DNA from 4 places in the Blautia sp. HCN-1074 genome. Region 1 is predicted to be linked to each of the others. Evidence: riboswitches for the same ligand, from Rfam matches in the RefSeq annotation. Region 1 holds a riboswitch; each other region holds the start of a gene.
The links. Region 1 has a riboswitch for cyclic di-GMP ahead of WKT11_RS18380 (leucine-rich repeat protein). Riboswitches for the same ligand answer to the same signal wherever they lie in the genome.

Region 2: linked by a shared signal. The riboswitch ahead of WKT11_RS15875 (PAS domain-containing sensor histidine kinase) and the one ahead of WKT11_RS18380 (leucine-rich repeat protein) in region 1 are both predicted to bind cyclic di-GMP.
Region 3: linked by a shared signal. The riboswitch ahead of WKT11_RS15010 (ABC transporter substrate-binding protein) and the one ahead of WKT11_RS18380 (leucine-rich repeat protein) in region 1 are both predicted to bind cyclic di-GMP.
Region 4: linked by a shared signal. The riboswitch ahead of WKT11_RS09515 (transporter substrate-binding domain-containing protein) and the one ahead of WKT11_RS18380 (leucine-rich repeat protein) in region 1 are both predicted to bind cyclic di-GMP.

The regions. Positions count from the first base shown of each region.
Region 1 covers NZ_JBBKBP010000033.1:2,214-5,431, reverse strand. Annotated here, with positions in the region: gene WKT11_RS18390 (hypothetical protein) at 1-424, shown strand, start outside; gene WKT11_RS18385 (helix-turn-helix domain-containing protein) at 693-911, opposite strand; cyclic di-GMP riboswitch class I at 1,115-1,195, shown strand; gene WKT11_RS18380 (leucine-rich repeat protein) at 1,274-3,218, shown strand, end outside.
Region 2 covers NZ_JBBKBP010000023.1:4,567-7,784, forward strand. Annotated here, with positions in the region: gene WKT11_RS15875 (PAS domain-containing sensor histidine kinase) at 1-1,977, opposite strand, end outside; cyclic di-GMP riboswitch class I at 2,346-2,421, opposite strand; gene WKT11_RS15880 (hypothetical protein) at 2,607-2,753, opposite strand; gene WKT11_RS15885 (alpha/beta-type small acid-soluble spore protein) at 2,830-3,054, opposite strand.
Region 3 covers NZ_JBBKBP010000020.1:49,075-52,292, forward strand. Annotated here, with positions in the region: gene WKT11_RS15005 (ATP-binding protein) at 1-52, opposite strand, end outside; gene WKT11_RS15010 (ABC transporter substrate-binding protein) at 199-2,043, opposite strand; cyclic di-GMP riboswitch class I at 2,144-2,219, opposite strand; gene WKT11_RS15015 (Gfo/Idh/MocA family protein) at 2,391-3,218, opposite strand, start outside.
Region 4 covers NZ_JBBKBP010000009.1:12,998-16,215, forward strand. Annotated here, with positions in the region: partial or broken gene WKT11_RS20000 (ATP-binding protein) at 1-119, shown strand, start outside; gene WKT11_RS09510 (hypothetical protein) at 520-741, shown strand; cyclic di-GMP riboswitch class I at 882-957, shown strand; gene WKT11_RS09515 (transporter substrate-binding domain-containing protein) at 1,197-2,456, shown strand; gene WKT11_RS09520 (hybrid sensor histidine kinase/response regulator) at 2,656-3,218, shown strand, end outside.

The DNA.
Region 1 (3,218 bases):
GGGCTTACCATATAAAGTAGTAGATAAAAAAACAGGAGATATAATCGCTGTATATTCGTTAGCTGCATCAGGGATATTTTTTGAACAAACAAATCATATGCAGACTATTCCTGCATTAAAAATAGATGTTTTTGCAGTAGACGAAAGATATCAAAAAATGCATATGGATGTAGAATCGCAAGAAGAAGAGAATCCTGATGAGCATCGTTATTTAAGTGATTCGATTATGTGTGATGTGATAAGCCGTTGTGTGAAAATTTCGCAGGAATATGCAACTATTAGATATATAATATTGTATGCTGATAAAAAAGCGAAAAGATTTTATGAGAGGAATTTATTCAATCCATTTTTGGAATTTATGAAGAAAGAAAGACGGGCGGAGATCGCTAAAAATGATCCGATGTATATGGAGTTGGATGTTTAATATTATGCTTGGAAAGCAGTGCGTAATATACTGAGATAATTATAGGCATATCAGGGAGATACAATCCTTGGTATGCCTATTTTTTTACGTTTTATATGGCTGCTGCCGAGCGGTAATCTTTAATGTAAAACTACCGCCCCCATAAACACGTATATTAAATTTTAAGAACGAATGATTCACATATGAGGAAATCTTCATATGGTACATAAAACTCCATTATAAAGCGAAATACAAGGTTTGAGAAGCGTTCTGAGAGCATGATATATTATCATAGAGGTTGATCTTCATCAGAAGGAACATAGACACAAATATCCTGTATCTGACAGTGCAGAATACGGCACAAGTCATTAACAGTCTTCATAGAGATGTCTTGATTATGTTTAAGACGATGCAAAGTGCTATGAGACATATGATGCTTGCTTGTCAAAGTATACCAATTTTCATTTGTTTTCTTTAATGTTTCCCAGAATGGGCTGTAATCTATCATGGCTGTTCCTTCAAAGATATTTGATATTATTACCATAAAATAGATTCTTATACTTGAATATCTTCGTAATAACGAATATAATGTAAGTATTACAGAAATGTGATAGTAAATACAAAATGTCGAAGTATTACGACAAAAAAATTGCACATTACATATAGCAGTAGTATAATCAAATTGTGAATTTTATGTGAAATGTATTATACAATCAAATACGGCATAGCCAGAGAAATCTGGTGACGCAAAACTACAGGGTCTAAGCGAATGTATGACAGCCAGTTGCAACTATGATAATTAAGACATTGCTTCAAGTATGTTTGGGGTAATGTCTTTTTTAAAAGAAACAGAGAAAAGAGGATGACAGAATGAAGAAGAAAGTGTTAGCTTTTTTGCTTGCCAGTACGATGATTATAGAACCATTTACTGTGGCAAGTGCAGCGGATTTTTCTGATGGTATGGGACAAGATACTGTACAGTTCAGTGATGATGCAGAAGATGTGCCAGAAGTAGAGAATGATGATGTGGATCAGTTTGATACGGATGCTGTTGGTGAGGGGGAAGAACCAACAGAAACTCATGTACAAATGGGTGATAATGTTTGGGTTGATTTTGATTATTCTACAGGGACTGCCACTATTTCTGGTACTGGTGATATGTGGGATTATATGGAGGATGGATGGGATTCAAATTCAGGTGAGAAAAAAAATCCATTTACAAAATTGCAAAATCCAGGTGGAAATATTATTATAAAGAAGATAATTATTTCTGATAAAGTTACAAGTGTAGGAAATTATTTTTTATATGGATATACAAAATATGATGACTTTAATTCTGTCAATATATCATTGGGATCTTCGATTAAAAAAATTGGTGATTATGCTTTTGGGGGATGTAATATCGAAGCAATTATTTTACCTGATGAATTGGAAGAATTAGGAGATTATAGTTTCGATGATTGTGGATTAACGGAGATAACTATACCAGAAAATATTAAATCTATTGGTAGAAGATGTTTTGGAAATTGTGATAGTTTAAAAAATGTCATTTTACCAGATTGTTTAACTGATATTCCAGATGAAATATTTTTGGACTGTGATAATCTTGAAGAAATAGATTTACCTTCTTCATTAAAAAGATTAGGAGATGAATCTTTTAATAATTGTAAAAATTTAAAAGAAATTATCTTACCATCGAATTTGAAAACATTGGGTGTAGGTGCTTTTTCTAATTGCAATAGTCTAACAGAAATTACATTGCCTGCTTCTTTAAAAGAGATTAAAGATGATGGTTTTGATATAAGTGGAGCTTTTAGAAATTGTACCAATTTAAGAAAAGTCAATTTTGAAAAGGGATTTTCTGCAAGTATACCCGGAATGATGTTTGAAAATTGCAAACTTCTCACAGAAATTTCGATACCAGAAAATGTTTCATGTATAAGTTCTACTGCCTTTGATAATTGTTGGCGTTTAACAACAATAACGATTAATGGAGCTAAAACAGAGTTATTTTCAGATGCATTTAGAGGATGCCGAAACCTAACAAAAATAATAAGTTATAGTTGTTCATATGCAAAAAAGTATTATGATTCGTTAAGTGCGGATCAAAAAAATCAAATTACATTTGAATTTATAAAAGAGAATGAGCATGAATTAAGTTCTGAAAAAGAAACAATAAAGGAACCAACCTGTACAGAAAAAGGAATAAAAGCTAACAAATGCAATATTTGCGGAGTAATAGATGAATCAAGTAAAGAAGAAATTCCTGCATATGGTCATAAGTGGAATAACGGAGTAATAACTAAACAAGCAACAGAAACAGAGGAAGGCGAAATTAAATATACTTGTTGGAGATGCAATGCAACAAAGACAGAAACTATTCCTAAATTGTCTGCCATAAATTTACAAATTGATGAAAATGAACAATATTGGAATGGACATTACGAGTATCGTTTTTGGTGCACATCTAACAAAGATGTTACATATTATGCAGAGTGTGTAGGAAAAGATAGTGAACAACCTGTATATGATTCCGAAAGGCAGGATGGAGAAATTGATGTTGACAGTGGAAAATGGATAACTGTAGACATTCCAGATGAAGATGCGGTAGACATTTATGTTTTTGCAACTAATGTAAATGGAGATCATGTATCAGTAAAAGTAACACCAAATTATGATAATCGTCCAGAGAAACCTGCAATAAAAGTTGGCGATAATGCAACGGCAACAATAGATGGTGATACGATAACAATTACAGGTACAGGCGAAACATATGACGCTGCTATTGATTGGTCATCCATAGATAAGAGTAAAA
Region 2 (3,218 bases), on a different contig from region 1:
ATGGTGAGCTTCAATCTCGGAACGTGTCATTGCGATCAAGTTATCTACCAGTTCAGCCAGATTAAAGTCTTCTTCCGTCAGTTCGATCTTTCCATTTTCAATGCGTGACATATCCAGTACTTCATTAATCAAACCAAGCAGATGACGGCTCGACTTGGTTATTTTTCCAAGGCAATCAATCACACGATCCGGATGATCAATATTTGCTCCGGCAATGGCTGTCATACCAACGATTGCATTCATCGGAGTCCGAATATCATGAGACATATTTGATAAAACCTCTGTCTTTGACCTGTTTGCCTTGTTAGCCGCTTCATAAGCATCCTTCAAAGCAATCCTCGATTCTATCTCCGCAAGTTTTTCCTGAGTGGTATCCTGTGCGATCAACAGCACCTTTTCAAGTACTCCGTCTTTCCAAGACAAAGGAATGAAAGCCATGCTCTTAAAATGCTTTTCATCTTCCGTACAATATTCCAGCTTATAAATATCATCCATGCTTCTAATCATGCCACGGATATGATCTGCTGAAATCACTTTGTCAATCGTTTCATCCTTTGCCACCACTTTATAGCGGGATGCAATCCTCCTGATCAGGTCATGATATGTTCCGTAAGCATCGTATGGTGGCTTTTTTCCGTGCAGACTATAAAACTTATAAGTATCATCTTCCAGATTGCACATAGCAAAACGATTGACCAGACGCATTGTTCCCTGAAGAAGCAGATCCATCGCATCATTCTTACGTGTCAGCTCCAATATGTTTTCCATTTCTTTTCTGGCTTCTGTAATATCCCGGACGAAGATCATTGCATAGCGTGAACCGTCATTTTCTTCTCCTCTCATAAGGACATTACGAACCCAGTGTTCATCACCTTGTATCCGTATTCTGCATTCAAGGTTAATTTCTTTTGAACCTTCACTCAGTTTTTCAACAATAAAATTACGGTTGTAAAAATGAGAAACCGCTTCCTTGTCCTCATCAACAACATAATTATCCAGGTATGCCTGAATCAGTTCATCCCATGTATGGCTCTTTTCAAAAATCTCCAGAAGAGAATCCTCTACTTTTAGTGACTCAAAAGAATTATCCTTTAGATTTACATAATACTCGCAGATATTTCCCTCTGTATAGGCGCGATGAAATGCCTCATTTCTCTGTGCTTTCATCTCGCTCTGCTTTCTCTTGTCAATATTTATGAATGTACCGACAATAAAACGTACTGTTCCGTCCAGACGTCTGGTTGTCTCGGCATTTGCCCGGAACCATTGATAGGAACCATCTTTCATCTTCAAGCGGTATTCACAGTCATATTTCACACTATCTGTTTTGTCTTGAATTGCTTGCTCTAACAGTGCAAGTGTTGCTTCCTTGTCTTCTGGATGTAACAAATCTGACCACGATTCCAGTTTATTTGGGAAATCAAGAATGTCATGATACCCAAGCATCGTGCGAAACTCATGACTCCAGCACACTTCCTTAATATTTCCGCTTTTGTCACAATCAAAATGCCACATCCCAGAATGAATCACGTTATTGATCAGTTTCAGATTCTGCTGCATCCAGTCAATCTGAACAGACAATACCCATACCTGCTTTCCATCATCTGCTATGGCATCTTTCTTGCACATACGGACAAATACAGGTGTGCCATCGCTCATCAGCATCTGTCCTTCTCCACACCCTTGAAGGCGCTGGAACCTGTCGTATTCAAGAAAGGTCTGGTTTTCTCCATATAAAAGATTTCTCAGAGAACCTGATGTTTTCTTTTGAAATTCTTCAAACGTATATCCCAGATTCCTCAACATGTGTGAACTGACCTGTGTAATTGTAAGATTTTCATCATAATATCCTGTCATGAATCCAACAATATTCAGTTCGCTCACTGCATCCTGTACGATTTTTTGACAGTTTTCATTTAACTTTGTATTATCCAGTGAAAAGATATTATTTTCACTTTGCTTTTCTTTATTGAACATTTTTATCCTCCGTATATTCTAAGTCCAACAGGGATGTAAGTACTTCCATTAGTTTATTTATATCAAAAGGCTTTGAAAGATGAGCATTCATTCCTGCTTCAGCACAATATTCTTCATCACTCTTAAAGGCATTGGCAGTCACAGCAATGATCGGAATATTTCTTTTAAAATCCGCAGAATAGCTCCTTCTCCTGCAAGGATACTGTAGTTCTGCCTGTCAGCCTCCTTTTTTATCATCTTTAATCTCCGTTATCTTTTTTACTTAATCTTTCTATTTCTTTTCTCTGTTACTCTATTCAGATAAGCTAAACCATAATAAAAAGCAAAGAAACTACTACTAATTAACCATAGTATCCCTTTGCTATTTCATATGCAACTGGCTGCCATTTTACAGGCCCTATAGCTTTGCGTCACAGACTTTCATCTGTTTTGCTAAAATATTTACTTTCTTTAGTTCTATTATAGCCCCCCGAAAAATATGTCAATTTGTATTTTACAATACGCTCATATAAATGATATAGTAAATCCAACATATTCTCATTCTTTAAATCGTTTAAATGGCACAAAATTAAAAATAAAAACCAGCAAAATGGTTTCGGTTGATTTTCTATTAAATTGGCTGTTATATTCTACCATGTCATCCTGCTTTTGTCTAATTCATTTTCAGATACAAGTAAACAACCTCCCTGCTTATCTCCGTTTTCAGCATACGGTTTTTCACCGATCTTTGGGAATATCTCATCAGCAAAATATTTTGCCCATGATTTTTCCAGCATTCGCTGTTCCCGTTTTGTCAGAAAATGAAAAGAATCTGTAAAAGATAACTGCTGAATAGGTATGAGCTTTTGACGCTTAAATCATGATATAAAACATAAATCTAAAATTCAATGGTTGTTCCGATACTATTTTCTTGACCATATATCCGCCGACTGAACCGTTCTGTTTGGATGTCAGGTTACCGTTGTATCCATCTGTAAGCGGTACACCTAATTCGTTTGCAACCTCGAATTTGAAACGGTCTAACGCACCTTTTGCTTCTGGTACAGCTGCCTGGTTAGAAGATTTTGTGTTTGACATATCAATTTCCTCCTTGGTTGTTGTTTTCATTTTTGATTGTTTTGGTGTTGCAATGCTAGTATATGAAGCTAGAAGAATAATACACTGGAAGTTTTCGTATACTAAGGAAGAGCATGGAAAATTTATTGCAATTTTATATTTTTTACAGTATAATTACATTTAAC
Region 3 (3,218 bases), on a different contig from region 1:
CACTCACCTGAAGATCATAGGTCTGCTGTATCTGTTCAACAACAGCTCCCATACTGCTTTTTCCGTTTTCGCTGATATACTTGCTAGACTTACTTATAAGATACTTTATACAACCTAAGCTTAAAAGAATAATAAGTAGTATAAGCAACAGCCTTGTTATTTTTTTTCTTTTATTTACCGTTTGTTCTATCTCCACTTTTACTGTTCAACCTCTATATAGTCTTCCGGTGCTGACGGCTGCTGTCCTTTTGACATTGCTTCGATCCATGCACTTGATAATGTTGTCTCTTTAAGCTGCTCAATTTCACATTTCGGATTTATTTTTTTCAATACAGACATTGTGGTGTCTGTAAGAAGAATAGAGTATTCCTTTTCTTTGTCTATTTTCTTATCATTAACTGTTAAGTCCTTTAACGAAAATCCACTTTCCTCTTGATTGACGATCATTTTCATACCGGATGCAATTGGTAATTCGTATTTATTGGTTACGTAAAAATTCTCATCCGCATCGGCGAGATAATTTTCCACGAGTTCACAAACCTGTTTACCATTGATTTTTGCAACATATAATGCTGTATCTGAACTCTTCGCTGTCATCATGCCAACCCGGCTGCTGGTGCATTCTCCTTTGTACATAGAGGAAGTGAAATAATAATATGGTGTCAGAGCCAGCTGTGCATCATTTTCTTCTCTGATCGTAGTTAAAATGGAAGATGCTGCATCACGGCCATTTCTATCGTTCAGTGAAATGGAATATTCATTTTCAAAATTCACCGTTGCTTTTTCTTCTGGATCTTTACGATTCATTACACTGCGAAAAGTATCATAAGCCTGTGTTTCATCCATTTCCCCTGACAGTAATCCGTGAACAGCCTCAAGACTTGCATCAAATGATTTTTGAGCGGAATATCGGATATAAACAGCATTATTATTAATTTCCTCTTCCAGTCCAGGCACATCCTGCATCATGGTTGGAACATCTGTATTCAATGAAATAACACCGATTCCATCTGCAATCAGCTTTTGCCCCTCTTCTGAAATCATACAATCCAGCACATCCAGTGCAGTATCCAGTTTCTCCCGGTCTTTTTCCAGGTTTTTGTTAAATGCAATGTTTAAGGACGGAGTCATGTACACATAGGATTCATCCGATGTCTGTGAAAAGTAAGGAATACGGATCAGATCCGCATCCATCTGTTTCTGCAGCTGCTGCATAACCGTCGGATGTCCATGAAACATTGCTGATTTTCCCTCGACAAACATCTGGATTCCTGTATCGACGTCAATATTGATATCTTCTTTACCAAAGTGCGAATCCTTAAGAAACTGACTGGTTTCTGAAAAAATACGTTTCCATAATGTATCATCAAACTTTGTTTCATCCGCTGCAGTCTCTGCACCGTTTCGCCATTCAATACCATCCAGGCTTGTAAACTCACCGATTGCTGCAGCCTGGATGATTTCATTATTAGACCAGTCTTCACCAAGATCCATGGAATACGGTTTTATGCCATTATCATAAAACTGCTGACAAGCCTGTACATATTCCTCATAATTTTCTGGAATCTTTACGCCATACTGATCAAACAGTGTTTTGTTGGCAATGATCGTCTGCGGAATACCACAGATTGGCAGCCACTGGATTTCATCCTCCTCATTCTTATAATATTGCACCGCATAAGAATAGTACTTGGAAACAACATCATAAGAAGCAAAATCCATAAGATAAGGCTGTAAGTCCTGTGCATCTGTTCCGGAGAATCGACGTACTGTTATGATATCCGGTAATTCATCATGTTCTTTAAAATAACTGTATAAATCGGTATCATTGTTACCAATAATAAATTCAATATCCTGATCAGGAAACTGTTCATGGATATAGGGTGCAATATTTTTCATCAAACGATTTTCCCACAGATAAACTGTAAGATGATCATCATTTTTAGATACTTCTTTCTTTGACTGTCCACATCCAGACAAGACAGCAGATGCTACAAGTACACCTGACACCAATGCCATCAGACAATATTTAGCCTTTTTCATACGCTCATTTTCCTCATTCTTTCCTGATAAAATCATTTATTGTTACGTCTATGAGATAGCACCGTAAAAAAGCACTGTCAGACAGACAGTGCACCTCATTTTATGCAACTGGCTGCCATTTTACAGGCCCTGTAGCTTTGCGTCCCAGACTTTCATCTGGTTTGCCGATTTCCTTATTATAGCTTTAATCTTATTCAAAAAACTGATTTTATTATACTTTAATGCTCTGCTATACACAAGAAAATAATTACCGTTTTAACGTTTATTATCTTTCCCCTGGCGATTTCCGGTTACCGTCCTGTCATCATTAAGTCTGTCTGCAAGTCGTTTACCGGTTACAGATCTGCTTATTTTATATCTGCCGGAAATGAAATTCCGCATTGCTTCCGCATCTCATCCATCAGCTCCAACGCATTCAGAGAACGCTGTGTATGTCTTACTGCTGATTCCTTCCCATGAAGCATTTTCAGGAAATGTTCCAGTTCATACTTCATGGCATTTTCTGTTTCTCTATGGTAAAGGATTTCTTCTCTTCCGTCTCTGAAAACAATCTTCACGTTCTCAGGACTGTTGCTATTTCCCCAGAACTGCAGCACTCCGTCCTCACCCTGAATTTCATTTGGCAATAGAGAATCTGTGATTTTGGAATAAGACACTTCCGCTATTTTATCGGGATATTTTGCAAGGATTGTTCCTGCTCCGTCGATTTCTCCCCTGAGCATTACAGAAAATCCACAGATAGTATCTGGCTTTCCAAGCAGATCCAACAGTGTATGTATACTGTAAACACCGATATCCATCAAAGCTCCTGCTGAACATTCCCTGCTGAAGATATTATGCTCTGTTCCTTCTTTAAAGCTGTCATATCTGCTGGAATACTGACAATATATAAATGTCGCTTTTCGAATCTCACCAATTCTGTTCAAACTCTTTTTTATAACTTCCATACCTGGATCAAAAGCTGTGCGCATAGCCTCCAAAAGAACGAGTTTCTTTTCATATGCGAGTTGAAACATCTCTTCTGCTTCCCTGTGATTTGATGCAAGAGATTTCTCACAGAGAACATGTTTCCCTGCATTCAGAAGCTTCATTACCTGCTCATAATGCATATGATTGGGCGTTGCCACATAAACAGCTTCCACCTCCGGATCTGCCGACAACATATCCAGACTGTT
Region 4 (3,218 bases), on a different contig from region 1:
TTGACCGTAGAGAATATACCGGTCCGCTTTGGGAGCAGATAGATGAAGCATTTCAGTTTGTTTTGAGAAATATTCATTTGGGTGCTACCATTGTGGGAATTTATCGGCAGGATGTTTATTTTGAGAATTTCTATGACGGTATTTTACAGGTAGCAAATATGCAGAAATTCTTCAAAGAACATTCTGATGGATTCCATACTACAGAGGCCAAAGGCATCTGGAAGGAATATACGGAAAGTTACTATCGGATGGATACCTATTACAGGTTGTTCCATCTGAGTTTCCAAAAGAGCCTGGAGACTTCTACTTTATACCCACTGGTTTTCACAACTTTTATGTGACAAATACTATTGACTGTGATATTATGGAGATGATATAAGCGAAAATGACTTTTGCGGAAACGAAAGTATCTTCATTTTTTATTTACAAATATGTTTTTTGATGGAATTGTATGTTTGCCAAATTGATAATTAGTATTTTCCCCTAATACATATACAATGAAGATATGTAGTAGAGGAAATGAAGTATAGTCACTTGCAGATAGAGAAGCATATTGCGGATAAAATAACATCTTTATGTGAAAAGCGTGATATCAGTAAATACAGATTATCGCAGTTTTTTCAGGAAGGTAATTTAGAGAATCTGACAGAAAAACAGAAAGAAGTTCTAGGGATATGGAACGATCTGAATGCAAATGAGCAGGAAACAGTAATGTCAATGCTTCGTGGACTTCGGAAGTAGAAGAACAGTTCGAGTATATATATCGGCTGTTCTTTTTTTGTTTTCAGGCGTTAAAACGGTAATGTTTTCTTGTGTACAGTAGAGCGCTATAGTATAATAAAATCAGTTTTTTTGCATAAGTTTAAAAGCTATATCTATAATAAGGAAATCGGCAAACCAGATGAAAGTCTGGGACGCAAAGCTACAGGGCCTGTAAAATGGCAGCCAGTTGCATAAAATGAGGTGCACTGTTTGTCTGACAGTGCTTTTTTGTGGTGTTATTGTTACTGTTCACATGCCACTATTCCGCGAGGCGTTTTGGCATGTATATGCCAAAATCCCGAGACATACAGCGCGAATTTATGCGATTAGCATAAATTCTGTGCATCGCGAAGCGTGTTACTGGGCACGGAGTGAACAGTAACGTGTTATTTCATAGGCGTAACTATAATAATTTTACTGGGAGAGAGAAATATATGAAAATGAATAAATCAGTATTGCAAAGGGGTATCATTTTTATATTGTGTATTTGCATCCTTTTTTCAGTCTGTCCGGTCTATGCTTTTGCAGCAGAAAGTCAGAAAGAGAAAATTGTCAGGATTGGTGTACCGGATGATACATATGATAAGATAAATGAAAATGGAAAAAGAAGCGGATACGGCTATGAATATCTGCAGAAAATCGCAGGTTATACCGGGTGGAACTATGAATATGTAGATTGTACATGGGAAAATTGTTTTGACAAATTAAAAAATGATGAGCTGGATATTATAGAAGGAATCTCTTATACGGAGGAACGGGCAGAGAATATGCTTTTTTTCGGTATTCCAATGGGAGATGAAAGATATTGTATCTACGTAAAACCCGATCATACAGACATCTCATCCTCTGACACTGCATCTTTCAATGGGAAAAAGATTGGAGTGCTTATGGATTACCTGCCGGAAATGGTATTGAACGAGTGGGAAAAGAAATATAATCTGCATATACAGCATGTCAATGTTTCAAATAATGAAGATGCTTTAAAGAAAATTGCAGACGGAGAAATTGACGGTTTTGTATCGTTAGAGGATTCCCGTCTGGGTGGGTACGGAATGGCGGCCTTAACGAATATCGGAAGTTCAAAAATATATTTTGCAATCGGCCAGAGTTATTCTGATTTAAAGACAGAGCTGGATAATGCTATGAGAAGGATCACAGATGATGATCCTTATTATGCAGATGAACTGCATAAGCAGTTTCTATCAGTGGACAGGGTATATTTTCTGACGGGAGAAGAACAGAAATGGCTGTCAGAGCATGGAGCAATCAAAATCGGTTATTTGATAAACGATGGCGGGGTCAGTACTCTTGATACAGAAACCGGAAAAGTGAGCGGCCTGATCACGGATTACATCCAGCTTGCACAAAACTGCCTGGAAGGGCAGACTTTGAAATTTTATATCAAGTGGTATGATTCACAAGAGGATATGCAAAAAGCGTTGCATGATGGAGAAATTGATATGATTTTTCATGTGATGCAAAATACGAATGCTGCCGAAGACCTGGGCTATGATTTAACAGATACTGTCTGGAAGTACAATATGGCGGCTGTAACGGTTAAAAAGAGTTTTGATGAAAATGCTGAAAATACGGTTGCGATACCAAGAGAAGACAGTGATTTGAAGTTTTATGTTTCCTACAATTATCCACAGTGGCATACTTTACAATTGGTTTTAAAACAGAAAATGCTGTAAGACAATTCTTTGTGTTGTGTTTCTGGCGGCCCCGGTCAGGGCGGCAGATTCAGATGAAGATATTGATACGGCAGTGCAATTTTATTAAATTAGGAGGTTGACAATGAGATGTATAGAGAAATATATTTGACAGACAGACAGACAGACAGACAGACAGACAGACAGACAGACAGACAGACAGACAGACAGGAGATTTAATATGATCGCGAGAGCAAAGAAATATGTAGCAGTATTACTGGCTTTTGTATGCGTGTGTATGATATTTTCTCCCCAGACTGCATATGCAGCCGAGGACAGTTCGCAGCATGAAACTGTCAAAGTCGGTTTCTTTGCCATGGATGGTTATCATGTGATGGATGAAGAAGGCAACCGCAGTGGGTATGGCTATGATTTTCTTCGGCTGATGGCCCGTTATTGGGATGTAGATTACGAATATGTCGGATATGATAAGAGCTGGGATGATATGCAGCAGATGCTTGAAGATGGCGAGATTGACATGGTAACATCTGCCCGCAAAACACCGGACAGAGAAGAAAAGTTTGATTTTTCACGTCCGATCGGAACCAATTATGGGATGCTGACCGTCCGCAGTGACAACAGCACGATTGTGGACGGCAATTACAGCACTTACAACGGTATGCGTGTGGCGCTTTTGAACGGAAACACCCGGAATGAAGAGTTTGCGGATTTTGCAGACGACAAAGGATTTACATATGTTCCATCTTATTTTGATACGACCACAGAAATGGATGAAGCCCTTCA